4 regions of the Streptomyces sp. S4.7 genome follow, and region 2 is predicted to be linked to each of the others. Evidence: riboswitches for the same ligand, from Rfam matches in the RefSeq annotation. Region 2 holds a riboswitch; each other region holds the start of a gene.

Region 1 (7,602 bases), 2.1 Mb from region 2:
CGCGCACGAGCAGGCGGCCCGCGATCTCGACCTCGCGGTCGCCCTCATCGTCGACACGCCACAGGCGGCAACGGCCCTGGCACGGCTGGCCGATGACGACCGGCCCGACCCCGAGGGCGCGGTCGTCTTCGGCGCGCTGCTCCATCTGGCGCGTGACCACGACGCCGCCCAGTTCTGGTGGCAGTTCGCCGCGGGTGGCGGCAACCGCACCGCCGCCTTCTGTCTCTACCTCGCCCACGGGCGGCGTGCCGAGTTCAGCGACGCCCGGCACTGGCGTGCGGAGGCCCGTCGGCTGACCGCCCCGGACAGCCCGCCACCGGCCCCGGCCGCGCGCCCGCTGCTGCCGGAGAGCATCCGCCACCAACTGCTCACCCAGTGCCGCTCCGGCAGCCGCCCCACGCTCCCGGCCCGGCTGGAAGCGGTCATCAACCGACTTCCCGTCGACCCGGACCAGGACTTCGGTACGATCCCGCGCCCCGTCCCCACCCTGACGCGCGACCTTCCCCACAGCCCCTCGCCGAAAATCGGGTGACCCGCGGCCGGGGTCGTTCCTACCCTGACTCCCATGGACGTCGAGGGGCAGCTGCTCAACGTGGTCGATGTCGAGGCGACCTGCTGGGAGGGCCCGCCACCACCCGGGCAGGTGAGCGAGATCATCGAGATCGGGCTGACCGTCGTCGACCTGCGCGCGGGCGAGCGCCTCGCCAAGCACCGGCTGCTCGTGCGCCCGGCCCGGTCGGAGGTGAGCCCGTTCTGTACGGAGCTGACGGGGCTGACAGCGGCCGAGGTGGCCGGGGGCCCGCCCTTCGCCGAAGCCTGCCGGGTACTGGCGCGCGACCACCGCGCCGGTCTGCTGCCCTGGGCCAGCTGGGGCGACTACGACCGTAACCAGTTCACCCGCCAGTGCCGGCACACGGGTACGGAGTACCCCTTCGGCCACCGGCACACCAACGCGAAGATCGCCTTCACCGCCTCCTACGGTCTGCGGCGCCGCCCCGGAATGGCCCAGGCGCTGAGGGTGGCCGGCCTCCCGCTGGAGGGACGCCACCACCGGGGCGACGACGACGCGTGGAACATCGCCGCCCTCGTCGTGCGGCTGGCGGGCCGCGGAGACTGGCCCGCCGCGTCCTGAGCGCACCCGGACGCGCGGCGCCGGGGGTCCGTCGCGCGCCCGGACCGGGGCCCGTCCATTTCACCGTCCGCGATGTGGTCAACACGTGTGCGCCCGCCACCCGGCCCTCTAGGCTGGTCGGTGCAGCTGGTTCGTTCCTGTCCGCCAGGCAGGTGCGTCGTAAGAGGGAACCCGGTGGGAATCCGGGACTGCCCCGCAGCGGTGAGTGGGAACGACCGCCGTCATACGCACTGGGCCCGGACGGGTCTGGGAAGCGACGGCCAGTAGGTGTCTCGTGACCGATACGAGACGGGCCCACGAGTCCGAAGACCTGCCCGTTGCCCGTGCGTGAACGATCGCGCGCGGACGTTCCGGTGACCTCGTGGGCGGGTCGGCGTACATATCGAGCGGCACGCGCGTCCGACGACGCGACGTGGTCCGTACGGTCGGTCGTCCCTTCGCGCCCGCGTCCCGTCCCCGGGACCCAAGGACACATCTCGCGAAGGAGAGTTCCGTGACAGCGCAGTCCGCAGCCGCGGCAGCACGGGCGACCGTGTACGGCTACCCCCGCCAGGGACAGAACCGGGAACTGAAGAAGGCCGTAGAGGGCTACTGGAAGGGCCGCGTCGACGCCGACGCCCTCCGCGGGACCGCTCAGGACCTCCGCCGTTCGAACTGGCGGCAGCTGGCCGACGCCGGCATCCACGAAGTGCCCTCCGGCGACTTCTCCTACTACGACCACGTCCTGGACACCAGCGTCATGGTCGGCGCCGTCCCCGAGCGGCACCGCGCGGCGGTCGACGCCGACGCACTGGACGGCTACTTCGCCATGGCGCGTGGCACCCAGGACGTAGCGCCGCTGGAGATGACGAAGTGGTTCGACACCAACTACCACTACCTGGTGCCGGAGTTGGGCCCGGACACCGTCTTCACCGCCGACCCGGCCAAGCAGGTCGCCGAGTTCGGGGAAGCCCTCGCGCTCGGCCTCACCGCCCGTCCGGTCCTGGTCGGGCCCGTCACCTATCTCCTGCTGGCCAAGCCCGCCCCGGGCGTGGCCGCCGACTTCGAGCCGCTGACGCTCCTCGACCGGCTCCTGCCCGTGTACGCCGAGATCCTCGCCGACCTGCGCGCGGCGGGTGCCGAGTGGGTGCAACTGGACGAGCCCTCGCTGGTCCAGGACCGTACGCCGGCCGAACTGAACGCCGCCGCCCGCGCCTACCGTGACCTGGGCGCGGCGGCCGACCGGCCCAAGCTGCTCGTCGCCTCCTACTTCGGGCGGCTCGGGGACGCGCTGCCCGTGCTGGCGAAGGCCCCGATCGACGGGCTCGCGCTCGACCTCACCGAATCGGCCGCCACCAACCTCGACGCCCTCGCGGCCGTCGGCGGGCTGCCCGGCAAGCGACTGGTCGCGGGCGTCGTCGACGGACGCAACATCTGGATCAACGACTACGAGAAGTCCCTCGCCACCCTGGGCACGCTCCTCGGCCTCGCCGACCGCGTCGACGTCGCCGCATCCTGCTCCCTGCTGCACGTCCCGCTCGACGCCACCGCCGAACGCGACATCGACCCCGAGATCACCCGCTGGCTCGCCTTCGCCCGGCAGAAGACGGAGGAGATCGCGGTACTGGCACGCGGACTCGGGCAGGGCACCTACGCCATCACGGCCGAACTCATCACCAACCGCGCGGCCCTCGCCTCCCGGGCCGGCTCCGCACTCACCCGCGACCCCGCCGTGCGCGCCCGCACCGCCGCCGTCACCGACGCCGACGGACGGCGCTCCCAGCCGTACACCGAGCGCGCCACGGCGCAGCGGGCGCGCCTCGGACTCCCGCCACTGCCGACGACCACCATCGGCTCCTTCCCACAGACCGCCGAACTGCGCACCGCGCGCGCCGACTTGCGCACCGCGCGGATCGACGCCGCCGGATACGAGGAGCGGATCAGGGAAGAGATCCAGGAGGTCCTGTCCTTCCAGGAGAAGGCCGGGCTCGATGTCCTGGTGCACGGTGAGCCCGAACGAAACGACATGGTGCAGTACTTCGCCGAGCAGCTGACCGGCTATGTCGCCACGAGTCATGGCTGGGTGCAGTCCTACGGCACCCGCTATGTCCGCCCGCCGGTCCTCGCCGGGGACATCTCCCGGCCCGAGCCGATGACGGTGCGCTGGACGTCGTACGCGCAGTCGCTCACCGACCGACCGGTCAAGGGCATGCTCACCGGGCCCGTCACCATGCTTGCCTGGTCCTTCGTCCGCGACGACCAGCCGCTCGCCGACACCGCACGCCAGGTCGCACTCGCACTGCGCGACGAGGTCAACGACCTCGAAGCGGCGGGCACTTCGGTCATCCAGGTCGACGAACCCGCCCTGCGCGAGACGCTGCCCCCGCGCTCCGCCGATCACGCCGGCTATCTGGCGTGGGCGACGGAGTCCTTCCGCCTCACCACCGGCGGGGTACGGCCGGACACCCAGATCCACACCCACATGTGCTACGCCGAGTTCGGCGACATCGTCCAGGCCATCGACGACCTCGACGCCGACGTCATCAGCCTGGAGGCCGCCCGCTCCCACATGCAGGTCGCCCGCGAACTCGCGGCGCACGGCTACCCGCGCGAGGCGGGGCCCGGTGTCTACGACATCCACTCCCCGCGCGTTCCGAGCACCGAGGAGGCGACAGCCCTTCTCCGCAAGGGACTTGAGGCCATCCCGGCCGACCGTCTCTGGGTGAACCCGGACTGCGGACTGAAGACCCGCGGCTGGCCCGAGACCCGGGCCTCGCTGGAGAACATGGTCGCCGCCGCCCGCGAGATCCGCTCGCGACTGGCCACCGACGGCGTCTGACCCACCGGCGTCGCACCCTGGGGACGGGGCGGGCCGGGGCGGACATCGACGGGTCCGCCCCGGCCCGCCCGCGGTGCCGGGTCCGCCACGGGACCGGCCGGAGCGGTGTGATGTACGTCAGAGCGGTGTACGGAGACTGGAGACGCCGTCGCGCCAGGAGGCCAGGGTCTCGGTGGCCAGGCGGGTGTCCAGCAGGTCGGTGGCGTCGACGCCGAAGGCCACGTCCGTCTCCAGCCAGGGCTCCTCCTCCAGCAGACCGCCCACCACCTCCCGGCGGACCACCTGTTCATGGACGGCGTCGGCCTCCACGTGCTCGGCGTAGAAGTGCACTGCCGCCTCGCCGGCGTCCGCCCGCCGCATGGCCTCGGCCAGTCTGCGGGAGGCGGGGGAGGAGGTCACCTCGACGGCGGCGAAGTGCCCCACCAGGGCGCCGCGCAGCGACCGGCGCAGCCCGAACATCGACATGAGATTGACGCTCGCCAGCATCTGTGCCGTCGCCGCGTCGACGTACCGGCCGTACGCCGTGTCCAGCCCGAGGTCCGACATGAGCTCCGCGAAGAGCCGAGAGTGCATCCGGTCGGCCCGGCCGCCGCCGAACTCGTCGAACTCGACCGCGACCATCGCCGCCTTGGCCCTGCCGCGCAGCCGTGGGATCACCCAGGCGTGCGGATCGGCCTCCTTGAGGTGGTAGAGCGAACGCTGGGCCGCGTACTCACGCAGCTGCCACAACTCGCCCTCGTCCCTGAGGAAATGAGTCGGCCCGTCCGCGTCCAGGCGCTCCACCAGAATCCCGGCGAACGCCTCGCCGGCGTCCGTCCTGCGCCCGGTGTCCGCGCGCAGGGCTGCCAGAAAGCGGCGCTCCAGTCCGCCGCGCAGCCGGAGCAGTTCAGGATCCCACTCCCAGTCGGGGTCGACACCGCGAAACCCCCGGTAGTGCAACTCGTAGCAGATGTAGAGCGCGAGGTGCAGATCCTCCCCGTACGGAAGGGCCTCACCGGCCACCGAGCCCGACGGCAGCCGAGCACCGGGGCGGCCGAGCAGCACCCGTACGAGGCCGTCACTCAGCTCGCCACGCCCCGTCGGCAGGGCCGGCCCGTCCTGCTGGGCCCGCGCGCTCTCCACCGGCTTCACTCCCTGGACTTCCGGCGGTGGCTGGTGTCGCACCAGGGGTACGTCCGGCTGCGCCTGCACGCGCACAGGGCGACCATGAACCGGTCCGACGTCACCGTGCTCCCGTCGCTGAGGACGACCTCGACGGGTCCCTCGACGAGTATCGGTCCGTCCCTGGTCGGGTTGGTACGGCGCGGCCTCTCACCGGATGGGGTGGGCACGGACGATCACCAGCTCTTCCTTTTCCTCGCCGGACCGAGTTCGCACTTACCTCTCCTTTCACGATGGCCCAGTGCCCCGGGGGGCGCACCTCATTGCGGCGGCGGAGCAGGCGCATGACACTTGAGGAGCGGGGGCCACGCTCAGTGAGGGAGTGCCGTATGTCCCAGAGCGACAAGGGCCGGGACGAATACGACCAGGAAGAATTCGACGGGGAGGACACGGAACACACCGAGGACGCGGAAGACGCGGAAGTCGTCGACGCGGAAGAGGAACCGGACGATTACGCCGAGGGCGAGGTGGTCGACCAGGGGCCGCCGGATGTGTATCTCGACGTTCCGGTGCTGAATATCGAAGAGATTCAGCTCGATGTGCAGGACCTGCGGGCCCATGTGTCTCTGCAGGCCGAAGTTCTCGATCTGGTCAAGCTGAATGTCGGCGCGGACGTCACGCTGGGTTCGGTGGACCTCGACATCAAGGGTGTCGAGGCACAGGCGCAACTGAAGGTCCGACTTCACAACGTCGCGACCATCGTCAACCGTGTATTGACGACGATCGACCGGAACCCTGAGATTCTGGAGCAGCTGAGCAGAGGTCTGGGGGAGGCCGTCGAGGAGGTCGGCGCGGGCGCCGGGGGAGCGGCCAAGGAGATCGGCAAGGGCACCGGGGACGCCGCGCAGAGCGTGGGCCGGGGCACCGGAGAGGCCGTCGAGGGCGTCGGCAAGGGTGCGGGCAAAGCGGTGGAGGACGTCGGCGAGGGCGCCGACGAGGCCGTCAAGGACGTCGGCGGGAGCGCCGGGGACAGCATCGAGGCCGTGGGGAAGAGCACCGGCGAAGCTGTCCCGTCGGAACCGGCAGGGAAGGCCCACAAAGCGCGCAAGCACACCCGCAGGCCCGTGAAGGACAGCGGCTCACGCGGACGCGGCGACGGATCCGGCGAACAGCGCGACGCGCGGAACGCCAGGACGGCCCGCCGCCGCGACGCGTACAAACGCTGAATTCCCCCGGGTCTCCGTCGGTGAGAACTTTTCTCACCCGAATGGCGCTGTCCGGATGCGCGGAGCACAGTGGGGAGGGGGACAGCCGCCCGAGAAGAATCTCTCCCGACTGTGACAACTCAGCCCCACTGTGACGATTCAGGAAGACGGGTCGGTCATGACGACAGCGAACGAAGCCACACCGAAAGCAATGTCCAACGGCCACCACCACCGCCACGAAGTCAGAGGAAAGACGACGATCGCGGACTCGGTAGTGGCCTCGATAGCCGGTATCGCCACCCGTGACGCGTCGGGGGTGTATGCGATGGGCGGCGGTATTTCCCGGACCCTGGGAGCCGCCAGGGACAAGATGTCCCTCTCCGACGACGTCACCCGTGGTGTACGGGTGGAAGTCGGCGAGAAGCAGGCCGCCGTCGATGTGAACGTGGTCATGGAGTACGGCTATCCGATTCCCCGGACCACCGACGACATCCGCTCGGGCATCTCCGACGCGGTCGGCAGCATGACCGGGCTCGAAGTCGTCGAGGTCAACATCGACGTCCTCGACGTACACGTACCGGGGTCGGACGACGACAGGACCTAGCCGCCTCCCGGCCGCCGGCCTTCAGAGCCGGCCGCCCGTCATGCGGGTCAGAGGTCCCGCGTGCGGCTTGGCCGTCTGGCGGCCCAGGGCGAAGGCGCCGCCCGCCAGACTGACCACACCCGCCGCCGCACCGGCGGCTATGGCCTTGCGGTGCTTGACGACGGTCCACGCGGTCGAGGCCGTGGCGGCGGCTTTGCCCGCGGTGGAGAGGAGAGCCTGCTGTCCGCTCTCCCAGCCGCTGGCGGCCGCCTGGCCGGCGCGCTTGGTGGCGTCGCCCGCCGAACGCACACCGCTCTCCACGGACTCCTCGGCGGCGCGTCCCGATTCCTTGGCCTTCGAGGCAGCGACCGCCGAGCCCGTCTCCGCGCGGCTCCCGGCGGCCTTGGCCGTCTTACGGGCGGGGGCGCTGGTGCGCTTCGCCGTCTGCCGCCCCTTGCCGGCGGCCGACTTGGCGGTCGCGTTCACCTTTCCCGCCGTGCCGTTCGCGTCCTTGTTTGCTTCGCTCTCTGCAGTCATGACGTTCGTGTTGCCGCTCGGTGCGGCCTAAAACGCCGACGTCCGGCTCAGCCGGAATCGCGGGGCAGCAGGGAACCGAGCGGGCCGAGGTCGAGATTGAGGTCGTCCATGGTCAGGTCGTAGCGCTCACAGAGTTCGGTCATCCGGTCCTGGAGGATCATCAGCGTCATACCGATCCGCTCCTCCTGGTCCTCCCGGAGATCGCCCTGGTCGACCCGGTGCAGGG
Region 2 (7,602 bases):
GCGAGCGGCGAGCCGATGGCCATCGAGACCACACACCTTTCGGCCAAACGCTTTCCCGCGCTGCGCCGTTCACTCGTCAAGTACACCTCCCTCTACACGGCGCTGGCCGAGGTGTACGGCGTGCACCTGGCGGAGGCCGAGGAGACGATCGAGACGTCGCTGGCGACGCCGCGCGAGGCGGGGCTCCTGGGGACCGATGTGGGCCTGCCGATGCTGATGCTCTCGCGGCACTCGATCGACACCGCCGGGGAGCCCGTGGAGTGGGTCCGCTCGGTGTACCGGGGCGACCGGTACAAGTTCGTGGCGCGGCTGCGCAGACCGACGGACTGACACCGGCCGGCCGACCGCCGATATCGGCGGAAGCCCACGTCAAAGGGCATGTTCGGGAACCGACGCCGGAGTACGGAACGCGCACCGTTGCCGTACCGATATGCGGACGGGGGGTGACGCGTGCCGAAAAGGTCCCCTAGATTTCCTGCGAGTTTCAGCAGGTCATCCAGTGAGGGGACGACTCGCCATGCCAGAGCCGGCACAGCCAAGTTCCGCACCGAAATCCTCCGGGCGTCTCACGCCGAAGTCGATCGTCATATGGGCGCTCGTCGCTCTGGTGGGCGCGGTCGGCTGGGGTGTCCTCGCGCTGTCGCGCGGTGAGGAGATCTCCGCGGCCTGGATGCTGGCCGCGGCACTCGGTTCATACGCGATCGCCTACCGCTTCTACTCCAGATTCATCGCCCGGCGGGTCCTGAAGGTCGACAGGACACGTGCCACGCCCGCCGAACGGCTCGACAACGGGGTCGACTTCCACCCCACCGACCGTCGCGTGCTCTTCGGCCACCACTTCGCGGCCGTCGCGGGCGCGGGACCGCTCGTCGGACCGGTGCTGGCCGCGCAGATGGGCTATCTGCCGGGCACCATCTGGATCGTCGCGGGTGTCATCTTCGCGGGCGCGGTCCAGGACATGGTCACGCTGTTCTTCTCCACGCGCCGCGACGGCCGTTCGCTCGGCCAGATCGCCCGTGACGAGATAGGCCCGTTCGGCGGCGCCGCCGCGCTCATCGCGGTCTTCCTCATCATGATCATCCTGCTGGCGGTGCTGGCGCTGGTCATCGTCAACGCGCTCGCCGACTCGCCGTGGGGCGTCTTCTCCATCGCGATGACCATCCCGATCGCGCTCTTCATGGGCGTGTATCTGCGGGTGATGCGGCCGGGCAAGGTCAGTGAGGTCTCGCTCGTCGGTGTGACGCTGCTGCTGCTCGCGATCGTGGCCGGCGGCTGGGTCGCCGAGTCCTCGCTCGCCGACACCTTCACGCTGGAGGCCGGCACGCTCGTCATCTGGATGATCGTGTACGGCTTCCTGGCGTCCGTACTGCCGGTCTGGATGCTGCTGGCGCCGCGCGACTACCTGTCGACCTTCATGAAGGTCGGCACGATCGCGCTGCTGGCGATCGGTGTGGTCGTCGCCATGCCGACGATGAAGATGGACGCGGTCACCGAGTTCGCGAGCCGCGGTGACGGTCCGGTCTTCGCCGGATCGATGTTCCCGTTCGTCTTCATCACCATCGCGTGCGGCGCGCTGTCCGGTTTCCACTCACTCATCTCCTCGGGCACCACGCCGAAGATGGTGCAGAAGGAGACCCAGATCCGGATGATCGGGTACGGCGCGATGCTCACCGAGTCGTTCGTCGCCATCATGGCGATGATCACGGCGTGCATCATCGACCCGGGTCTCTACTTCGCGGTCAACTCCCCCGCCGGAGTCATCGGCGGCACGGTCGAATCCGCCTCCCAGGCGGTCGCCAACCTCGGCTTCACGATCTCGCCCGACCAGCTCGCCCAGGCGGCGAAGGACGTCGAGGAGTCGAGCCTGCTGTCCCGCACCGGCGGCGCGCCGACCTTCGCGCTCGGAATGGCGGACATCTTCTCGTCCGTCATCGGCGGCGCGGGGATGAAGGCGTTCTGGTACCACTTCGCGATCATGTTCGAGGCGCTGTTCATCCTGACGACGGTGGACGCCGGGACGCGCGTCGGGCGCTTCATGCTCCAGGACATGCTCGGCAACGTGTACAAGCCGATGCGCCAGGTCAGCTGGAAGCCGGGCGTCTGGTTCGCCAGCGCCGTGGTCGTCGGCGCGTGGGGCTACTTCCTCTGGGTCGGCGTGCACGACCCGCTCGGTGGCATCAACCAGCTCTTCCCGCTGTTCGGCATCGCGAACCAGCTCCTGGCGGCGGTGGCGCTCGCCGTGTGCACGACGCTGCTGGTGAAGTCCGGACGGCTCAAATGGGCCTGGGTGACGGCGGTTCCGCTGGCCTGGGACGCGGCGGTCACGCTCACCGCGAGCTGGCAGAAGATCTTCTCCGACGACCCGAAGGTCGGCTTCTTCAAGCAGCGCGAGGTCTACCAGACGGGCATCGACAACGGCGAGGTGCTCCCGCCGGCGAAGACGATGGACGACATGCACACGGTCGTCACCAACTCGACGGTGGACGGCGTGCTCTGCGCGCTCTTCGCTATCCTGATCATCGTGGTCATCGCGGACGCCGGACGGGTCTGCTACAAGGCGATCCGCCACCCGGAGAGCGTGAAGCTCTCGGAGACGCCGTACGTGAAGTCGGAACTGGTCGCACCCGCGGGCATGTTCGCGACGAAGGAGGAGAAGGCGGAACTGGCGGCGGCGGAGACGAAGGCGTCCGCCGGGGCGGGTGCCGGGACGGGTTCGTCATGACCTCCGCGGCGAAGGTGCGCCACGCGGTGGGCCGGATCCGCTGGTACGTACGGGAGTTGACGGGCGAGTCGGCGTACGACCACTACGTGGCCCACACCCGCGCCTGCGACCCGACGGCGCAGCCCTTGACGCGCCGCGCCTTCGAACGCGAGCGGATGGACGCGCGCGAGGCGGACCCGAGGGAAGGGTTCCGCTGCTGCTGAGCGGTTCGGAGGGCCGCCGTTCCCCTGCGGGGAGCGGCGGCCCTCCGTCGTGCGGGGGGCGTCAGTGCACCCAGTCCTTGAGCTGCTCGGTCTCCAGTGCGATGTCCACCGGACCGGGCAGGACCACTGTCTTGCCGAACGGCACGGTGCGGGCGCTTTCGTACCGCACGCCGTCCGGCTCGCTGTAGACCGTCACCTCGCAGGTGTCCCGGTCGATCAGCAGATAGACGGGGATGCCGGTCTCCGCGTAGGCGCGGGGCTTCTCCACCCGGTCGCGCGCGTCGGTGTCGGAGTCGTACGACGTGACCTCGACGGCCATCAGGACGGGGCCGGGGTCGGCCCACTCGCCTTGGCCGACGAACGCGTCATTGGACGCCAGCGAGGCATCCGGCCTGGCCCGACCGTGGCGGTAGGCCTGCACCTTCAGCCCTTGGTCCGGATGCAGGAACAGCTCCGGCCGCGACTGCATACAGATGCGGAGCAGCCATTGGATGATGCGCCCGTGATCCCCGTCCGGCACTGCTTTGCTCCTGAGCTTCCCGTCGATCAGTTCCAGACGCACGCGCTCGGTCGTGCGGGCCAGTATCCGGGAGACCTCATCGAACTCATCGGCATAGACGTGAACTCGGTCGGTGGTCACGGTCATGGGCCCTCCCTACTTCACTCCGCACCTGGCATCGACAGCCGCGCACCATGCAACCGTGCACAGTGCTGCCCACGATAGCGGCGACCTGTGTCAAGGCGCGTCGTACCTCCGCGGGCCGCTGCCATGCATCGCTCCCCACGGTCGAAGAGGCCCGACACAACATGTGGGGGGTTCCATCGTCAACGAGCCCCACATGTATGCTCAAGTCTGCTGTCGCCGCAGGAGAATCCGGTGGAAATCCGGAACTGTCCCGCAACGGTGTGCTGTGGTGCGCTTTGCCGCGCCCGTGAGTCCGAGCACCTGCCGACGGCGCACCCGGCTCGACCGATCCGGGTGCCGAGACGTCCGGGCCCCGAGGCAGGGCCGGTGGACGCCGCGCCGCGCGCTGCCCGTCTCCGGGACGGCGTACGCGGGCGTGCGCCGCCGTGCCCTCCCCGAGGCCCAGAGCCGAGCGAGGGAGAGCACCACGTGACCATCGCGCCAGCCGATCCGGCTTCAGCGATCTCCGAGCGGGTAGGGGAGACGGCCGTAGGGGCCGGCGGACCGGCCGACGGACCAGGGACGGGCCTACTGCGGCTCCTCACCGACCTCACCGCCGACCTCGCCGACACCGACCCGGGCAGGGTCGCCGCCGCCGCGCTCCGTGGCCGCAGCGCCGCCTCGGACGAGGCCGAACTGCGCGAACTCGCCACCGAGGCCGCCGCCGGACTCATCTCCGAGGACCCCGCGTACTCCCGTCTCGCCGCCCGGCTGCTCACCCGCACCATCGCGGACGAGGCCGCCGGCCAGGGCGCCGTCTCGTTCTCCTCCTCGGTCGCCGTGGGCCACGCGGAGGGCCTGATCGCCGACCGTACGGCCGCGTTCGTCACCCGCCACGCCCCCCGCCTCGACGCGCTGATCGACCCCGCCGCCGACGACCGCTTCGGCTACTTCGGTCTGCGCACCCTCTTCAGCCGCTATCTGCTCCGGCACCCGATCACCCGCGATGTCATCGAGACGCCGCAGTACTTCATGCTGCGCGTCGCGTCCGGGCTGGCCAAGGACGACTCCCCGGCCGCCATGGACGAAGTCGCCGCGCTGTACGGCCTGATGAGCCGGCTCGACTACCTCCCCTCCTCCCCCACGCTCTTCAACTCCGGCACCCGGCACCCCCAGATGTCGTCCTGCTATCTGCTGGACTCCCCGCTGGACGAGCTGGACTCCATCTACGACCGCTACCACCAGGTGGCCCGCCTCTCGAAGCACGCGGGCGGCATCGGCCTCTCGTACTCCCGCATCCGCGCCCGCGGTTCGCTGATCCGCGGCACGAACGGGCACTCCAACGGCATCGTGCCGTTCCTGCGGACGCTCGACTCCTCCGTCGCCGCGGTCAACCAGGGCGGCCGGCGCAAGGGCGCGGCCTGCGTCTACCTGGAGACGTGGCACGCGGACATCGAGGAGTTCCTGGAGCTGCGCGACAACACCGGCGAGGAGGCGCGCCGTACGCACAATCTGAACCTCGCGCACTGGATCCCCGACGAGTTCATGCGCCGGGTCGACGCGGACGGCGACTGGTCGTTGTTCTCCCCCGCCGACGTGCCCGAGCTGGTCGACCTGTGGGGCGACGACTTCGACGCGGCGTACCGGGCGGCCGAGGCGGCCGGCAAGGCCCGCAGGACCATCCCGGCGCGTGAGCTGTACGGCCGCATGATGCGTACGCTGGCGCAGACCGGCAACGGCTGGATGACCTTCAAGGACGCGTCGAACCGTACGGCGAACCAGACCGCCGAGCCCGGCGCCGTCGTGCACTCCTCGAACCTCTGCACCGAGATCCTGGAGGTCACCGACGACGGCGAGACGGCCGTCTGCAACCTCGGCTCGGTCAACATCGGCGCGTTCGTGACCGAGAGCGGCGAGCTGGACTGGGAGCGGCTGGACGACAGCGTCCGTACCGCCGTGACCTTCCTCGACCGGGTCGTGGACATCAACTTCTACCCGACCGAGCAGGCCGGCCGCTCCAACGCCAAGTGGCGCCCGGTGGGCCTGGGTGTGATGGGCCTCCAGGACGTCTTCTTCAAGAAGCGGCTGCCGTTCGACTCCGCCGAGGCCGCGGCGCTCTCCACCCGTATCGCCGAGCGGATCATGCTCGCCGCCTACGAGGCGTCCTGTGACCTCGCCGAGCGCGAGGGCCCGCTGCCGGCCTGGTCGAGGACCCGCGCCGCGCGCGGCGTGCTGCACCCGGACCACTACGACGTCACGCTCAACTGGCCCGAGCGGTGGGAAGCCCTGCGGGCGCGCGTCGCGAAGACCGGTATGCGCAACTCGCTGCTGCTCGCCATCGCGCCGACGGCCACCATCGCCTCGATCGCGGGCGTCTACGAGTGCATCGAGCCGCAGGTCTCCAACCTCTTCAAGCGCGAGACGCTGTCGGGCGAGTTCCTCCAGGTCAACGCCTACCTGGTGGCCGAACTGAAGAAGCTCGGCGTGTGGGACGCCCAGTCCCGTGAGGCGCTGCGCGAGTCCAACGGCTCGGTGGCGGGCTTCGGCTGGATCCCGGCCGAGGTGCGCGAGCTGTACCGCACGGCGTGGGAGATCCCGCAGCGCGGCCTGATCGACATGGCGGCGGCGCGTACGCCGTTCCTCGACCAGAGCCAGTCGCTGAACCTGTTCCTGGAGACGCCGACCATCGGGAAGCTCAGCTCGATGTACGCGTACGCCTGGAAGAAGGGCCTCAAGACCACGTACTACCTGCGGTCGCGCCCGGCGACGCGGATCGCCCGTGCCGCGAAGTCGCAGCCGGTCACCGCCGCCGTGCCCGCACCCGCACAGATGGCGCCGGACGCCGACGCCATCGCCTGCTCCCTGGAAAACCCCGAGTCCTGCGAGGCCTGCCAGTGATGACCACCCCTGCCGTAGAGAAGAACCTGCTCGACCCGGGCTTCGAACTGACCCTGCGCCCCATGCGTTACCCGGACTTCTACGAGCGCTACCGCGACGCGATCAAGAACACCTGGACGGTGGAGGAGGTCGACCTCCACTCCGACGTCGCCGACCTCGGCAAGCTCACCCCAGGTGAGCAGCACATGATCGGCCGGCTGGTCGCGTTCTTCGCGACGGGCGACTCGATCGTCTCGAACAATCTGGTGCTGACGCTCTACAAGCACATCAACTCCCCCGAGGCGCGGCTCTACCTCTCACGCCAGCTCTTCGAGGAGGCCGTGCACGTCCAGTTCTACTTGACGCTGCTCGACACCTACCTTCCTGACCCGGCGGACCGAGCGGCGGCGTTCGACGCGGTCGAGGAGATCCCGTCGATCCGCGAGAAGGCGCAGTTCTGCTTCAAGTGGATGGACTCGGTCGAGAAGATCGACCGCCTGGAGTCCCGGGCCGACCGGCGCCGCTTCCTGCTGAACCTGATCTGCTTCGCGGCCTGCATCGAGGGCCTGTTCTTCTACGGAGCGTTCGCGTACGTCTACTGGTTCCGCTCGCGCGGCCTGCTGCACGGGCTGGCCACCGGCACCAACTGGGTCTTCCGCGACGAGACGATGCACATGAACTTCGCCTTCGAGGTCGTGGACACCGTCCGTAAGGAGGAGCCGGAACTCTTCGACGACGAGCTCCTTCAGCAGGTCACCGACATGCTGAAGGAGGCGGTCGAGGCGGAGCTCCAGTTCGGCCGCGACCTGTGCGGCGATGGTCTGCCGGGCATGAACACGGAGTCGATGCGCGAATACCTCCAGTGCGTCGCGGACCAGCGCCTCCAGCGCCTGGGCTTCGCGCCGGTGTACGGCTCGGAGAACCCGTTCTCGTATCTGGAGCTGCAAGGCGTCCAGGAACTGACGAACTTCTTCGAACGCCGCCCGTCGGCGTACCAGGTGGCGGTGGAGGGCACGGTCGGCTTCGACGACGACTTCTAAGAAGGCGTGACTGCCCGAGCCCCGTGGCGGGTGCCGCGGGGCTCGGGCACGATGACCCCATGTTTCACACTCCCCTCCCCGCGGGTGAGGGCCTTCAACTCCGCGAATGGACCGAGGCCGACGCCCCCGCCCTGT
Region 3 (7,602 bases), 3.6 Mb from region 2:
GGCTGCCGGTGACCTGTCGGCCGTCCAGATCGACGGCGACGGTGTCCGCGGGCGTCAGCCGGTCGTACGGCACTCCGCTCGGGGTGACGAGGACGAGCTCCCCGACGCGTACGGAGACGTTGCCCGAGGTGCCGACGACCAGTCCGTCGGCCGCGCTCCGCCGGGCGGTCACGACGAGGTCCCGCCAGGCCCGTTCGATCTCCGGGCCGTCCGGGTGCCCGTGTCCGTGCCCGTGCTCGCTCCCGCGGTCGTGTCCGTGCGTGTGTCCGGTTTCCGTCATGCGGCGATTTTGCCAGGCGGTCCAAGGGAGTTCGCGGGGTCCGAAGGTCCCTCGGTGAGGTGAATCTCTCCCCCGGCGCGGGCCCCCGGCGAGCGGGCCGGGGCGGGCCGCCTCGGAGGCCCGGGAGGGGGCCGGAAACGGGACAGGGGCGGGGCGCCGCACGGGTCGAGCGGAATCCGCGCACGGCCCCCGGCACCGGGAGGTGACACGCCCGTTCACAAGCGGAGCGGCCACACCCTGTTGGGAGTCACCGCAACGCCTGCCTCAGTTCATCTTCCGTTCACTCGGCATCCCTACGTTCCTGAACGGCCACTGACATCAAACGATTGCCTGGGTAAATGGAACACATCACGCTGCTGCTCGCGATCGTGATCGTGACGGCTCTCGTGTTCGATTTCACGAACGGTTTCCACGACACCGCCAACGCGATGGCGACGACCATCTCGACCGGCGCACTGAAACCCAAGACGGCGGTGGCGATGTCCGCCGTGCTCAACCTCGTCGGCGCGTTCCTGTCCGTCGAGGTCGCCAAGACCATCTCCGGCGGGCTCATCAACGAACAGGGCATCCAGACCGAAGTCATCTTCGCGGCGCTCGTCGGCGCCATCCTGTGGAACCTGTTCACCTGGCTGCTCGGCCTTCCGTCGAGCTCCTCCCACGCTCTGTTCGGCGGACTCATCGGCGCCACGCTGATGTCCGTCGGCACCTCCGGCGTCAACGGCGGGGTGGTCGTCACCAAGGTCCTGCTCCCGGCGCTCGCCGCGCCGCTGGTGGCCGGCCTGGCCGCGATGCTTGCCACCCGGCTCACCTACCGCATCGGCCGCAACACGGACGAGAAGGACACGGCGAAGGGCTACCGCGCGGGACAGATCGCGTCGGCCGGCCTCGTCTCCCTCGCCCACGGCACCAACGACGCGCAGAAGACCATGGGTGTCATCACCCTCGCGCTGGTCACCGGCGGCGTCCTCGCCCCCGGCTCCAACCCCCCGATGTGGGTCATCGTCTCCGCCGGTGTCGCGATCGCGCTCGGTACCTACCTCGGCGGCTGGCGCATCATCCGCACCATGGGCAAGGGCCTCACCGACCTCCAGCCGCAGCAGGGCTTCGCCGCCCAGACCAGCGCGGCGACCGTCATCCTCGCCTCCTCCCACCTGGGCTTCTCCCTCTCCACCACGCAGTCCTGCTCCGGCGCGGTGATGGGCGCCGGTCTCGGCCGCAAGGGCGGGGTCGTCCGCTGGTCGACCGCCACCCGGATGTTCATCGCCTGGGGGCTGACCCTGCCGGCCGCCGGTCTCGTCGCCGCGGGCGCCGAGTTCCTGACCGGGCAGGGTCCCTGGGGTGTCGCGGTCACGGCCGCGCTGCTCGTCGGACTGTCGGCGGTCATCTGGCTGGCGTCGCGCCGTCAGCCGGTCGACCACACCAACGTCAACGAGGCGGACGGGCCCACCCCGGCCGAACCCGTGGGTGTCGTGACAGCCGCGATCGCCGCCGTCACCCCGCCCCCCGTGGGCGGCCCGGCGTCGGAGATCTCCGCCACCATCCCGGCCCCGGGTCCCGGGGAACCCACCGCCGAACCGGCCCGGACCGCGACGGTCTGACGAAGCGAAGGACACTTTCAGCATGAACATCGACTGGGCGGCGCTCGGCTCCGTCTTCGGCGTCAGTCTCGTGGCCACCGTCGCGCTGGTGGGTCTGTTCACCCTGGGCATCGTGGGGCTCTCGAAGGGCGCGGCGCCCGCTGAGGGCGCGACGGCCACGGCCGCCGGCCCCACCGGCTCCGCGGCGCTGGCGCGCACCGGCGCGTACGTCTGCTTCGGCCTGTGCCTGGCGGCCGTCTCGTACGGGATCTACATGATCGTCGCCTGACGCGGAGCGACGCGACGCGATCGAGCATCGCCGAGGGGGGTGGCCCGTACCGGGTCGCCCCCCTCGGCCGTGTTCGGGTCCTGCGGGCAGCCCGCGCCGTGTGGGCCTCAGCACACCGCCCCGCCGCAGGTCAAAGCCCGGTTGACGGGGATTCGCACGCGTGGTGGACTGCCGGGGCCAATACGGCGACAGCGAAGAGGAAGCCGGTGCGAATCCGGCGCGGTCCCGCCACTGTGACGGGAGACGGTCATGTCTCCCGGAGCCAGGAACTCTTGTCGCCGCATCACGTCGAACCGGGGCGCGGACCCTGAGTGAGGACATGTCGCCATGCCCGGCTGCGGTACAGCTGTCGCGTCCAGTGCTGTGAGTACGAGACCCCCACGAGCGTCCCGAGGCGTATCGGCGGGCTGAGCGATGCGTGCCGAGTATTCGGCGGGCCGCGAAGTACCGGCCCCGGGAAACGTTTTCGCGTACGGCGCCACCGCCGGTCTGATCGCCGACCGGCTCATCGGCGACCCCCGGCGCGGCCACCCCGTCGCCGGCTTCGGGCGGGCGGCGGGCGCCCTCGAGCGTCTGCTCTGGCACGACCACCGGGGCTGGGGCACGCTGCACGCCGTCGTGTGCGCCGGGGGTGCGGCCGCAGTGGCCGCCCTCGTCTCGCGCGGGCTGCGGGACCGTACCGCCGCCTCCGTCGCCCTGACCGCCGCCGTCACCTGGACCGTGGTCGGCGGTACGTCCCTGGGGCGGGAGGCGCGCGCGGTCGGCGGGGCGCTGGCGGCCGGTGACGTGGAGGTCGCGCGGGAGTGGCTGCCGCGGCTCTGCGGGCGGGACCCGCAGGGCCTGGACGAGCGGCAGATCGCCCGCGCCGTGGTGGAGTCCGTCGCCGAGAACACCTCGGACGCCGTCGTGGGAGCCCTGGTCTGGGGCGCGTTCGGCGGGGTGCCGGGGCTGGTCGCGTTCCGCGCCGTCAACACGCTGGACGCGATGGTCGGGCACCGTTCGCCGCGCCATCTGCGCTTCGGCTGGGCGTCGGCGCGGCTCGACGACGTGGCGGGCTGGCCCGGAGCCCGGCTGACGGCGGCGCTGGCGGCGGTGGCGGGCGGCGCGCCCGCGCGGGCGCTCGGCGTGGTGAGGCGCGACGCGGGCCGCCATCCGAGTCCCAACGCGGGCCCCGTGGAAGCGGCGTTCGCGGGCGCGCTGGGCGTACGGCTCGGCGGCACCCTCGCGTACGGCGGACGGGTCGAACACCGGCCGGTCCTGGGCGGCGGCGGACGGCCGGTCGAGGTGGCCGACATCGAGCGGGCGGTCCGGCTGTCGCACCGCGTCGGCGCGCTCGCGCTCGGCGTCTGCGTGGCCGGACGGCTGCTGGCCGGCAACCACCTGAAGAGGAGGGCCCGATGAACGGGGATCCGATGAGCGGCGGGCGCGGGCGCGGCGGCGGGCTGCTCGTCGCGGGCACCACCTCCGACGCCGGCAAGAGCGTCGTCACGGCGGGCATCTGCCGCTGGCTCGTACGCCGGGGCGTGAAAGTGGCGCCCTTCAAGGGACAGAACATGTCGCTGAATTCGTTCGTGACGCGCGAGGGCGCCGAGATCGGCCGGGCGCAGGCGATGCAGGCACAGGCGGCGCGCGTCGAGCCGACGGCGCTGATGAATCCCGTCCTGCTCAAGCCGGGCAGCGACCGCAGCAGTCAAGTGGTGCTGATGGGACGGCCGGTGGGCGAGCTGAGCGCCCGCGGCTACCACGGGGACGGCGCGGGCCCCGGCCGCCAGGAGACGCTGCTCGGCACCGTCGTGGACTGTCTGGAGGAGCTGCGGAGCACGTACGACGCGGTGATCTGCGAGGGCGCCGGCAGCCCGGCCGAGATCAATCTGCGGCGTACCGACATCGTCAACATGGGCGTCGCGCGGGCGGCCCGGCTGCCGGTCGTCGTGGTCGGCGACATCGACAGGGGCGGCGTCTTCGCGTCCTTCTTCGGTACGACGGCGCTGCTGAGCCCCGAGGATCAGGCGCTGGTCGCCGGTTATCTCGTCAACAAGTTCCGCGGCGACGTGTCGTTGCTGGAGCCGGGCCTGGAGATGCTGCGCGGACTCACCGGCCGCGCCACGTACGGCGTGCTGCCCTTCCGGCACGGTCTGGGCATCGACGAGGAGGACGGCCTGCGGGTCTCCCTGCGCGGCGCCGTACGCGAGTCGGTGGTGGCTCCCGCGTACGGAGAGGAGGTCCTGCGGGTCGCCGTCTGCGCGGTGCCGCTGATGTCCAACTTCACCGACGTGGACGCGCTGGCGGCCGAACCGGGCGTCGTGGTGCGGTTCGTGGACCGCCCCGACGAGATCACCGACGCGGACCTGGTGATCGTCCCCGGTACGCGCGGCACGGTCCGCGCGCTGGCCTGGCTGCGCGAGCGCGGTCTCGCCGACGCGCTGCTGCGGCGCGCCGCCGAGGGCCGCCCGGTCCTCGGTGTCTGCGGCGGCTACCAACTCCTCGGCGAGCACATCGAGGACGAGGTGGAGTCCCGCGCGGGCTCCGTGGCCGGACTGGGACTGCTGCCCGTACGCGTCGAGTTCGCCCGTGAGAAGACCCTGGCACGGCCCGTCGGCGAGGCGCTGGGCGAGCGTGTCGAGGGTTACGAGATCCACCACGGCGTCGCCTCCGTGGAAGGCGGTGACCCGTTCCTTCTCGACAGCGGCGGACGCCGCCTCGACGGGTGCCGCTCGGGCCAGGTGTGGGGTACGCACTGGCACGGGTCACTGGAGAGCGACGGCTTCCGGCGCGCCTTCCTGCGCGCCGTGGCCACGGCGGCGGGGCGCCGTTTCGTACCCGCCCCCGACACCTCGTTCGCCACTCTGCGCGAGGAGCAGCTCGACCTCCTCGGCGATCTGATCGAAGAACACGCGGACACGGACGCGCTGCTGCGGCTGATCGAGTCGGGCGCCCCGTCAGGACTTCCCTTCATCGCACCTGGAGCGCCATGACCACCGCGCCTGCCGACAGCCCCTCCCCGACCGTGCTGTTGCTGTCCACCGCCGATACGGATCTGCTGGCGGCCCGTGCCTCGGGCGCCCCGTATCTCATCGGCAACCCGACCCGGGTCGATGCCACCGACGACCTGCCCGCGCTGATCGCCGGCGCGCGGATCGCCGTCGTACGCCTGCTCGGCGGCAAGCGTGCCTGGGAGGACGGTCTCGCGGTGCTCGCCGCGTCCGGCGTCCCGACCGTGCTGCTGGGCGGGGAGTCGCTGCCGGACGCGGAGCTGATGGCCGACTCGTCGGTGCCCGCCGGTGTGGTGGCCGAGGCGCTGCGCTATCTGGTCGAGGGCGGGCCGGAGAATCTGGCGGAACTGGCGCGGTTCCTCTGCGACACCGTCCTGCTCACCGGCGAGGGGTTCGACGCGCCGCGCGCGATGCCCGAGTGGGGCGTGCACGGCGAGCGCGCCTCGGTGGAAGGGCGGCCCACGGTCGCGGTCCTCTTCTACCGCGCGCACCACCTCTCCGGGAACACCTCCTTCGTGGACGTGCTGTGCGACCGGATCGAGGAGCGGGGCGCCAACGCCCTCCCCCTCTACTGCGGTTCGCTCCGGGGCGCCGATCCCGCCCTGTACGAGCGGCTCGGCTCGGCGGACGCGCTGATCGCGACCGTCCTCGCCGCGGGCGGCACGCGCGCGTCGGACGCGTCGGCGGGCGGCGACGACGAGGCGTGGGACATCGGGGCGCTGGCCGATCTCGACGTGCCCGTCCTGCAAGGGCTCTGTCTGACGTCGTCGCGGGCGGCCTGGGACGCGTCGGACGCCGCGCTGTCCCCCATGGACGCGGCGATGCAGGTCGCGATCCCGGAGTTCGACGGGCGGCTGATCACGGTCCCGTTCTCCTTCAAGGAGGAGGGCCCGGACGGGGTCCCCGTGTACGTCGCCGACGCCGAGCGGGCCGGCCGGGTCGCCGGGATCGCGGTGCGGCACGCGCGCCTCGCGCACAAGCCGAACGGGCGCAAGAAGCTTGCCGTGGTCTTCACGGCGTACCCGACGAAGCACTCACGCGTGGGCAACGCGGTCGGTCTCGACACCCCCGCGTCCGCGGTACGGGTGCTGGACGCCCTGCGCGACGCCGGTTACGCGGTGGGGGACGGCGCGGACGCGCACCCCGACAAAGGTGACGAGCTGATCCACCGGCTCATCAACGCCGGTGGCCACGACGTGGAGTGGCTGACGGAGGAGCAGTTGGCGGTGGCGCCCGCGCGGGTGCCGCTGGCCGACTACCGCGCCTGGTTCGACAGGCTGGAGCCGGGGCTGCGCGCGAGCATGCTGGAGCACTGGGGCGAGCCGCCGGGCTCGCTGTACGTGGACGGCGACGACATCGTGCTGGCGTCGCTGCGGTTCGGGAACGTCGTGGTGATGATCCAGCCGCCGCGCGGCTTCGGCGAGAACCCGATCGCGATCTACCACGACCCGGACATGCCGCCGTCGCACCACTACATGGCGGCGTACCGCTGGCTGGAGACGGCGGCCGGGGAGAACGGCTTCGGCGCGGACGCGATCATCCACATGGGCAAGCACGGCACGATGGAGTGGCTGCCCGGCAAGGGGCTCGGGCTGTCGGCGGGCTGCGGCCCGGACGCGGTGCTCGGCGAACTGCCGCTGATCTACCCGTTCATCGTCAACGACCCGGGCGAGGGCACCCAGGCCAAGCGGCGCGGCCACGCCACCGTCGTGGACCATCTGGTGCCGCCGATGGCGCGCGCCGACACCTACGGGGACCTGGCGAAGCTGGAGCAACTGCTCGACGAGTACGCACTGGTCAGCGATCTCGACCCGGCGAAGGCACCGACCGTCCGGGCGCAGATCTGGACGCTCGTCAAGGCCGCGGAGCTGCACCACGACCTGCATGTGGACGAGCAGCCGGAGGACGACGACTTCGACTCGTTCGTCATGCACGTCGACGGCTACCTGTGTGAGATCAAGGACGTCCAGATCAGGGACGGTCTGCACATCCTCGGCGGCGGCCCGCGGGGGGAGGCCCGCGTCAACCTGGTGCTCGCCGTGCTGCGTGCCTCGCAGGTGTGGGGCGGCGAGGCGAACGCGCTGCCGGGTCTGCGGGCGGCGCTCGCCGAGCACTTCGGCCTGGTCGAGAAGGAGTTGCTGGGCGAGCCCGGCGCGCCGGTGAAGGTGCCGGTGGAGCTGACGGACCTGGTCACGGGTCCGTCCAGGTCGGCGGCCGACGCGATCGATCTGCTGGAGCAGCTGTGCCGGCGGCTCGCGGAGGGCATGGAGGAGCGCGGCTGGGAGCTGTCGGCGGCGGCGCCGCTGGCCGGGGAGGTGCTGGGGCACGAACTGCCGTCGGCGGTGGCCGTGCTGGGCTTCGCCTGTACGGAGGTGGTGCCGAGGCTGGCCCGTACGACGGACGAGATCGGCAACATCCTGCGCGCGCTGGACGGCGGTTTCGTCCCTGCGGGACCGTCCGGGT
Region 4 (7,602 bases), 2.5 Mb from region 2:
GACTCGGAAGCCTCCGGGGCCGCCGTTTGTGCGACAGGCCCCTCCTGGTGGCAGCATGGGGCTGTGAGGCTGTGCATCCCGGGGCGCGTCCCGGGACCCCCGGCGGAGAAGAAGGTCGTCCCGAACCGTGAGTGTTGCCCCGACAGAGATCGAACTTCCCGAGTCGGCCGAGGAGACGTTCACCGTCCCGGAACCTGACGTGCCGTGGATGACGATCGTCCACAACGACCCGGTCAACCTCATGAGTTATGTGACCTACGTCTTCCAGACGTACTTCGGCTACTCCAAGGACAAGGCGCACAAGCTGATGCTCGACGTCCACCAGAAGGGCCGCGCCATCGTCTCCAGCGGCAGCCGCGAGGAGATGGAACGCGACGTGCAGGCGATGCACGGATACGGCCTGTGGGCCACGCTCTCCCAGGACGCCGGCTGATGGCCGGGCAGTTCGAGGCGATCCCCGGCGGTGGCGCCGCCGTCGCGCTCGACGAGGTCGAGATCTCCATCCTGCGCTCCCTCGCCGTGCAGCTCCTGGAGCTGATCGGCCCCGGCGACGAACCGGCCCAGGGCGAGGACCCCCTGGCCGCGCTCTTCGCGGAGGGGCCGAGCGAACCGCCGTCCGACCCCGCGCTCGCCCGGCTCTTCCCGGACGCGTACGGCTTCGGCGACGACACCGACGACGAACTGCGCGAGTACGCCTCCGAGTTCAGGCGCTTCACCGAGAACGACCTGCGGAGCCGCAAGCGCGAGGACGGCCTGGCCGTCGTCCGCGACCTGGACGCCCTCTCCGCGTCCGGCGAGGGCGGGGCCGTACTGAAGCTGACGCCCGAGGACTGCCGGCACTGGCTCGGCGCGCTCAACGACCTGCGCCTGACGATCGGCAGCAGGCTGGACGTCTCCGACGAGGACGAGGGCGAGAGCCTGTACCGGCTGCCGGACTCGGACCCCCGCAAGCCGATGGTGATGGCGTACCTGTGGCTCGGGGCGCTCCAGGAGACGCTCGTCGAGACCATGATGCCGTGACGGATGCGGGGTCGCACCTCCCGCGCCCCGCCCCGCGACGGGTCCGTCCGGCCGGTCCGTCACAGGGTCTGTGTACCCCCGTCGCAGAGTCTGCGGACGGACATGCTCCGTTTCCTCAACGGACACTCGACTCCGGATAACGATCGCGTCGCCGCCCCCGCATGCTTTGCGATTCCGGGGGAAATTTGTCCGCTTCTTCCTGTGGGCCGCACCACAGCCGCCTCCGTGAATCGCGGCCCGGCCCGTGGTAAATCTTCACGACCACCGGCACAGGCAGGGAGAAAGGGCGCATCACCATGACCTCCCCACAGGTCGACAACACCTCGGACAAGCCCTCCGCAGACACCTCGGAGGAGGGCTACGAACGCGGACTCGGCAGCCGCCAGGTCCAGATGATCGCGATCGGCGGCGCGATCGGCGTCGGCCTGTTCATGGGCGCCGGCGCGAACATCGCCAAGGCCGGGCCGAGCATCATCCTGATGTACGCCCTCGCCGGCGTGGTGATCTTCTTCATCATGCGGGCGCTCGGCGAACTGCTGCTCTACCGGCCGGTCTCCGGCTCCTTCGCGGAGTACGCCCGCGAGTTCCTCGGCCCGTTCTTCGGCTACGTCACCGGCTGGACGTACTGGCTCATGTGGATCGTGACCGGCATGGCCGAGCTCACGGCGGCGGCGATCTACATCCACTTCTGGTTCCCGGCGATCCCGCAGTGGGTCAGCGCCCTGGTCTTCCTCCTGGTGCTCTTCGGCGTCAACCTGATCTCCGTCAAGATTTTCGGCGAGGTCGAGTTCTGGTTCTCGATGGTCAAGGTCACCGCCATCATCGGCATGATCGTCATCGGCCTCGGCGTCCTGACCCTCGGCTTCTCGGACGCGGGCGACACCGCCGCCACCGGCAACCTCTGGCAGCACGGCGGGATCTTCCCCAACGGCATCGGCTCCAGCCTGATGACCCTCCAGGGCGTCATGTTCGCCTACCTCGCCGTCGAACTCGTCGGCGTCACGGCGGGCGAGTCCGAGAACCCGGAGAAGACACTCCCCAAGGCGATCAACACGCTGCCCTGGCGCATCATCGTCTTCTACGTCGGCGCGCTCACCGTCATCCTCGCCGTCGTGAAGTGGACCGAATTCAGTGAGGGCGAGAGCCCGTTCGTGCACGCGTTCGCCAAGATCGGCATCCCGCTCGGCGCCGGAATCGTCAACTTCGTCGTGCTGACGGCAGCCCTGTCGTCCTGCAACTCCGGCATGTACTCCACCGGCCGGATGCTCCGCGACCTCTCCGCCAACAAGGAGGCGCCGCAGGCCCTGGGCAAGCTCAACAGCCGCAGGACACCGGCCGCCGGCATCGCGGCGTCCGTCGCCCTGATGGGCATCGGCGTCGTCCTCAACTACGTCGTCCCCGAGAAGGCGTTCCTGTACGTCACCTCGGTGGCCACCGCCGCCGGTATCTGGACCTGGATGATGATCCTCATCAGCCATATCAAGTACCGCTCCGCCGTGGTCGCGGGCCGGCTCCCGGCGTCCTCGTTCCCCGCTCCGGGCGGCTCGGCCCTCAGCTGGGCGGCGCTGGCCTTCCTGTCCTTCGTGACCTGTCTGATCGCGTACGACTCCGACGCCCGCGTCTCGCTGTACGTCGGCGCGCTCTGGGCGGTGTTCCTGGTCGCGGGCTGGGCCCTGCTCAAGAGCCGTAACCCGGAACTCGCGGCGCGCGCCCCCGAGGGCCCGAACGAGCCGGAGTTCGTCAAGGCCTCCGACTGACGCCCGCCCGGCAGCCGCCCCGGCAGCTCCCCGTCAGCCGCCGGGCGTCCCGGAACCCGTCTCACCAGGTGGCCTCCGTATCTCACACACGGAGGCCACCTGTTTATCCTTCACCTCATGCTGACCATCACCCAGGCGCTGTACGACCAGATCGTCGCCCACGCGCGGGCGGACCACCCCGACGAGGCGTGCGGCGTGATCGCGGGCCCCGAGGACAGCGACCGGCCCGAGCGCTTCATCCCCATGCTCAACGCGGCCCGCTCGCCCACGTTCTACGAGTTCGACGCGGACGACCACAAGAAGCTCGACAACGAGCTGCGCGAGCGCAACGAGGACCTGGTGGTGATCTACCACTCGCACACCGCGACCGAGGCGTACCCCTCGCGCCGGGACATCGACCTGGCGATGGAGCCGTTCGCCCACTACGTCCTGGTCTCCACGGCCGACACCGACGACATGGGCCCGTTCCAGTTCCGCTCGTACCGCATCGTCGACGGCGAGGTCACGGAAGAAGAGGTCGAGGTCATCTGACACACTGACGCCGTCCAGGGCGGCAGGACCCAGGAAGCCGGTGTGAATCCGGCACGGTCCCGCCACTGTGACCGGGCCCCGCGCGCGAGCGGGGGCCCGGAAGCCAGGAACTGACCTGTCGCCCTTCTCCCACCATGCCAGGGGACGCGGAAATCCCCCGGAGGAGGCCCAGTCATGCCCTCGCGACGCCACGCCCTCATACCGGCGGTCCTGCTCCCGCTGCTGCTCCCGCTCGCCGCCTGCGGCACCGGCCCGGACCCCGTCCCCGCCTCCGGGGCACCGGCCGGCGGATTTCCGTACACCGTCACCAACTGCGGTGTGAAGACCACCTTCGAAGCGCCCCCGAAGCGCGTGGTCACGATGAACCAGCACGTCACCGAGATCATGATCGAGCTCGGTCTGACCAAGTCCCTCATCGGCACCGCCTGGCTGGACGACGCGGTCCTCCCCGCCCACAAGAAGGCGTACGACAGCGTCCCGGTCATCGCCGAGGAGTACCCCTCCAAGGAGAGACTCCTCGCCGCGAACCCCGACTTCGTCTACGGCGGCTACGCCAGCGCCTTCGCCGCCAAGGACGGCCGCACCCGCGACGAGCTCAAGGGCGCCGGCATCGACACCCGGCTCAACCTTGAGAACTGCGCCGAGGGCCGGACCTCCATGGACGACGTGTTCCGCGAGGTCCGGGAGGTCGGCCGCACCTTCGGTGTCGCCGGCCGCGCCGAGAAGTGGACCGCCGGGGCACGCACCACCCTCGCCACCACCGCCGCCGGGCTCGAAGACGTGAAGCCCGTCCCGGTCTTCGTCTACGACAGCGGCGACAAGACCGCGTTCACCGCCGGGGGCAAGGGCATCGGCAACGAGCTGATCCGGCGGGCCGGCGGGCGCAACGTCTTCGCCGACCTCGACAAGTCCTTCGGCGACGCCACCTGGGAGCAGGTCGTGGCCCGCGAGCCCGAGACGGTCGTGATCTACGACTACGGCGCCACCACCGTCGCGCAGAAGAAGAAGCGCCTGCTGGAGGACCCCGTACTGAAGGACGTCCCGGCGATCAGGAACAAGAGCTTCGCCGTCCTGCCGCTCTCCGACGCCGTCCTCGGCGTCCGCGCCCCCGCCGCCGTCCAACGCCTCGCGACCCAACTCCACCCCGAGGCGGGCCTCTAGGCCGTGTCCGGAAAGTCCCGCCCGGCCCGCGACGCCTGGCACGGCGCCTCTCCCCCGTAGCCCCCGAGGGGGCCCGGGAGGTGCCCCCTCGCGTTGTCGGAGTCGGCCGAGTACGGCCGGTCCATCCACCACACCGGTCCTCCGCCCTGCGAGGCACCGCACCGGCCGTCGCGGGCCCCGCCCCTCCGGGCGGACGGCGCTACTTTCCGGACACGCCAGGGGCCCTGTCCGGCGGATCTTGGGGGCCCGGGACGCCTGGCACGGCACTTTGCCGCGTTGCCGGAGTCGTCCGAGTACGGCCGGTTCGTCCACCACACCGATCATCCGCCTGCGATGCACCCGCCGGCCGCCGCGGCCCCGTCCCGCGAGCGGACGGCGCTGCATTCCGGACACGCCCTAGGACCACGTCATGACCTGTCGGACCCCGCCCGGCCCCCGCCGGCTGCGGTACGCCCTCGTGCTCGCCTCGCTCGCCGCGGCCCTCCTGTGCGCCGTCGTCGCCGGGCTCGCGCTCGGCTCCGTCCGCATCCCGCCCGGTGAGGTCCTCACGATCCTCACCGGCGGCGCGGAGCCCAGCCCCTTCCGCACGATCGTCCTGGACGTGCGGTTGCCGCGCGTGCTGCTCGGCGCCGTCGTCGGCGCCGGGCTCGCCGTCGTCGGGACCGTCCTCCAGGCCCTCGTACGCAACCGGCTGGCCGACCCGTTCCTCCTCGGTATCTCCTCGGGGGCGTCCGCCGGCGCCGTGCTGGTGCTGGTCCTCGGTGTCGGCGGCGGCATCGGCGCCGGGATCACCACCACCCTCGCCATGCCGGCCGCCGCCTTCGCCGGCTCGCTCACCGCGATGGCCCTCGTCTACGCGCTGGCCCGGCGCGGCGGCACGATGACCGGCGGGCGGCTCGTACTGGCCGGGGTGACCGTCTCGTACATCCTGTCCGCGCTCACCACGCTCGTCCTGGTCGTCTCGGCCCGGCCCGAGCACTTCCAGGAAGCCCTCTTCTGGTCCCTCGGCGGCCTCGGCAGCGCCCGCTGGGGCACCCTCGCCGGCCCGGCCGTCGTCCTCGTCGCCGGCACCGCCGTCCTCACGGCGCTCGCCAGACCGCTCGACCTGCTGCTGGTGGGGGAGGAGGGCGCGACCGTACTCGGGCTGGACACCGCCCGCTTCCGCGCCGCCGTGTTCGTCCTCGCCTCACTCGTCACCGGTGTGATGGTCGCCGCGAGCGGCGCCATCGGCTTCGTCGGACTGCTCGTGCCGCACGCCGCGCGCATGGCGGTCGGGGCCGCGCACCGGCCGCTGCTGCCCGTCGCCGCGCTCGGCGGCGCCGTCGTACTCGTCGTCGCGGACCTCGCCGCCCGTACCGTCGCCGCCCCGCAGGACATCCCCGTCGGCGTCCTCACCGCCCTCACCGGCGGCCCGTTCTTCCTGTGGCTGATGCGCCGCCGCCCCGAAGGAGCCCCTGTATGAAGGACCGTACGGCCGCCTCGCTCCGCGTCGAGGGACTCTCCTACGGAGTCGGCGACGGCCGGCACCTCGTCGACGCCGTCGACCTCACCGCCGCACCCGGCGAGACCGTCGGACTCGTCGGCCCCAACGGCAGCGGCAAGACCACCCTGCTGCGCTGCGTGTACGGGGCGCTGCGCCCCACCCACGGCCGGGCGCTGCTGGACGGGGACGACCTGCACAGCATGACCGCCAAGGCGCGCGCCCGGCACGTGGGCACCGTCCCGCAGGACGGGCAGAGCGACTTCGAGCTGACCGTCCGCGAGGTCGTCGCCATGGGCCGCTCCCCGCACCGCCGCTTCTGGGAGGCGGACACGGCGGCCGACACCGCACTGGCCGACGCCGCGCTCGACCGGGTCGGCATCGCCGCGCTCGCCCACCGCGACTTCCCTTCCCTCTCCGGCGGCGAACGCCAGCGGGCCCTCGTCGCCCGCGCTCTGGTCCAGCGGCCCGCGCTCTTCGTCCTGGACGAGCCGACGAATCATCTGGACATCCGCTACCAGCTCGAAGTCCTCAACCTGATGCGGGAGTTGGGGGCGACCAAGCTGCTCGCCCTGCACGACCTGAATCTCGCCGCGTACTACTGCGACCGCCTTTACGTACTCAGAGCGGGTACTGTCGTCGCCTCCGGCACCCCGGCCGAGGTCCTGACCCCCGCCCTCCTGGCCGCCGTCTACGAGGTGGAGGCCGAGATCACACCGCACCCCCGGACCGGCGCCCCCACCGTCGTCTATCTGCCCGAGCCCCCGGCCCCGTCCACCTGACGAACACCGAACGTCCAACATGCGAGATGCCATACCGGGATGCGGACCGGGAATCGATACGATGACCCCATGGTTTCCCACGACGTGAGCGACAAGACGCCCGGCGATCTGCTGGTTGCGCGGCTGCACGTCGACCTGTGCCGCCTCGCCAGCGCCATGTGTACGGTCGGCGCTGCCGCCTGAGCCCGGCGGAAACGCCCGTTCCGAGCATCACCCCCGCGCGGGGGCTGAGCCGCGCGCCCGCGCCACGCCTCTTTTCGAACAGGAGCCCACGCCATGGCCATCGAGGTCCGTATTCCGACCATCCTCCGCACCTACACCGACGGAGCCAAGTCCGTCGAAGGCAGCGGTGACACCATCGCGGCGCTGCTCACGGACCTCGAATCCCGCCACACGGGCATCCGCGAGCGCATCGTCGACGGCGCCAACGGCGACCAGCTCCGCCGCTTCGTCAACGTCTACCTCAACGACGAGGACGTCCGCTTCCTGGACGGCATCTCCACCAAGCTCGCCGACGGCGACAGCGTCACCATCCTCCCGGCCGTCGCGGGCGGCGCACCCGAGAAGCCGACGCTCGACACGCACACGCTCTGATGCGGTACGACTCCCCGCTCGCGGTCGTCGGCGACACCCCCCTCGTACGGCTGCCCCGGCTCTCCCCGTCGGACGACGTCCGGCTCTGGGCCAAGCTGGAGGACCGCAACCCGACCGGCTCCATCAAGGACCGTCCGGCGCTGCGCATGGTCGAGCAGGCCGAGAAGGACGGCCGGCTCACACCGGGCTGCACGATCCTGGAGCCCACCAGCGGCAACACCGGCATCTCCCTCGCCATGGCCGCGAAGCTCAAGGGCTACAAGATCATCTGCGTGAT

Evidence for each region. Region 2 has a riboswitch for cobalamin ahead of SSPS47_RS23020 (ribonucleoside-diphosphate reductase subunit alpha). Riboswitches for the same ligand answer to the same signal wherever they lie in the genome.
Region 1: linked by a shared signal. The riboswitch ahead of metE (5-methyltetrahydropteroyltriglutamate--homocysteine S-methyltransferase) and the one ahead of SSPS47_RS23020 (ribonucleoside-diphosphate reductase subunit alpha) in region 2 are both predicted to bind cobalamin.
Region 3: linked by a shared signal. The riboswitch ahead of SSPS47_RS06600 (cobalamin biosynthesis protein) and the one ahead of SSPS47_RS23020 (ribonucleoside-diphosphate reductase subunit alpha) in region 2 are both predicted to bind cobalamin.
Region 4: linked by a shared signal. The riboswitch ahead of SSPS47_RS11335 (ABC transporter substrate-binding protein) and the one ahead of SSPS47_RS23020 (ribonucleoside-diphosphate reductase subunit alpha) in region 2 are both predicted to bind cobalamin.

The regions. Positions count from the first base shown of each region.
Region 1 is NZ_CP048397.1:7,229,005-7,236,606, forward strand. Features, by position in the region: gene SSPS47_RS31720 (hypothetical protein) at 1-532, shown strand, start outside; gene SSPS47_RS31725 (3'-5' exonuclease) at 566-1,132, shown strand; cobalamin riboswitch at 1,262-1,465, shown strand; gene metE (5-methyltetrahydropteroyltriglutamate--homocysteine S-methyltransferase) at 1,626-3,950, shown strand; gene SSPS47_RS31735 (iron-containing redox enzyme family protein) at 4,068-5,072, opposite strand; gene SSPS47_RS31740 (CDGSH iron-sulfur domain-containing protein) at 5,078-5,281, opposite strand; gene SSPS47_RS31745 (hypothetical protein) at 5,441-6,277, shown strand; gene SSPS47_RS31750 (Asp23/Gls24 family envelope stress response protein) at 6,468-6,860, shown strand; gene SSPS47_RS31755 (hypothetical protein) at 6,882-7,376, opposite strand; gene SSPS47_RS31760 (gas vesicle protein K) at 7,424-7,602, opposite strand, start outside.
Region 2 is NZ_CP048397.1:5,121,899-5,129,500, reverse strand. Features, by position in the region: gene SSPS47_RS23040 (GntR family transcriptional regulator) at 1-330, shown strand, start outside; gene SSPS47_RS23035 (carbon starvation CstA family protein) at 518-2,722, shown strand; gene SSPS47_RS23030 (YbdD/YjiX family protein) at 2,719-2,925, shown strand; gene SSPS47_RS23025 (Uma2 family endonuclease) at 2,987-3,571, opposite strand; cobalamin riboswitch at 3,762-3,894, shown strand; gene SSPS47_RS23020 (ribonucleoside-diphosphate reductase subunit alpha) at 4,040-6,448, shown strand; gene SSPS47_RS23015 (ribonucleotide-diphosphate reductase subunit beta) at 6,448-7,467, shown strand; gene SSPS47_RS23010 (GNAT family N-acetyltransferase) at 7,527-7,602, shown strand, end outside.
Region 3 is NZ_CP048397.1:1,485,410-1,493,011, forward strand. Features, by position in the region: gene SSPS47_RS06585 (class II aldolase/adducin family protein) at 1-280, opposite strand, end outside; gene SSPS47_RS06590 (inorganic phosphate transporter) at 619-1,878, shown strand; gene SSPS47_RS06595 (hypothetical protein) at 1,901-2,146, shown strand; cobalamin riboswitch at 2,294-2,441, shown strand; gene SSPS47_RS06600 (cobalamin biosynthesis protein) at 2,561-3,547, shown strand; gene SSPS47_RS06605 (cobyric acid synthase) at 3,544-5,121, shown strand; gene cobN (cobaltochelatase subunit CobN) at 5,118-7,602, shown strand, end outside.
Region 4 is NZ_CP048397.1:2,578,698-2,586,299, reverse strand. Features, by position in the region: gene clpS (ATP-dependent Clp protease adapter ClpS) at 128-433, shown strand; gene SSPS47_RS11350 (DUF2017 domain-containing protein) at 433-1,020, shown strand; gene SSPS47_RS11345 (amino acid permease) at 1,317-2,777, shown strand; gene SSPS47_RS11340 (M67 family metallopeptidase) at 2,895-3,308, shown strand; cobalamin riboswitch at 3,308-3,442, shown strand; gene SSPS47_RS11335 (ABC transporter substrate-binding protein) at 3,483-4,469, shown strand; gene SSPS47_RS11330 (iron ABC transporter permease) at 4,879-5,931, shown strand; gene SSPS47_RS11325 (ABC transporter ATP-binding protein) at 5,928-6,731, shown strand; gene SSPS47_RS36180 (putative leader peptide) at 6,801-6,914, shown strand; gene SSPS47_RS11320 (MoaD/ThiS family protein) at 7,008-7,325, shown strand; gene SSPS47_RS11315 (cysteine synthase) at 7,325-7,602, shown strand, end outside.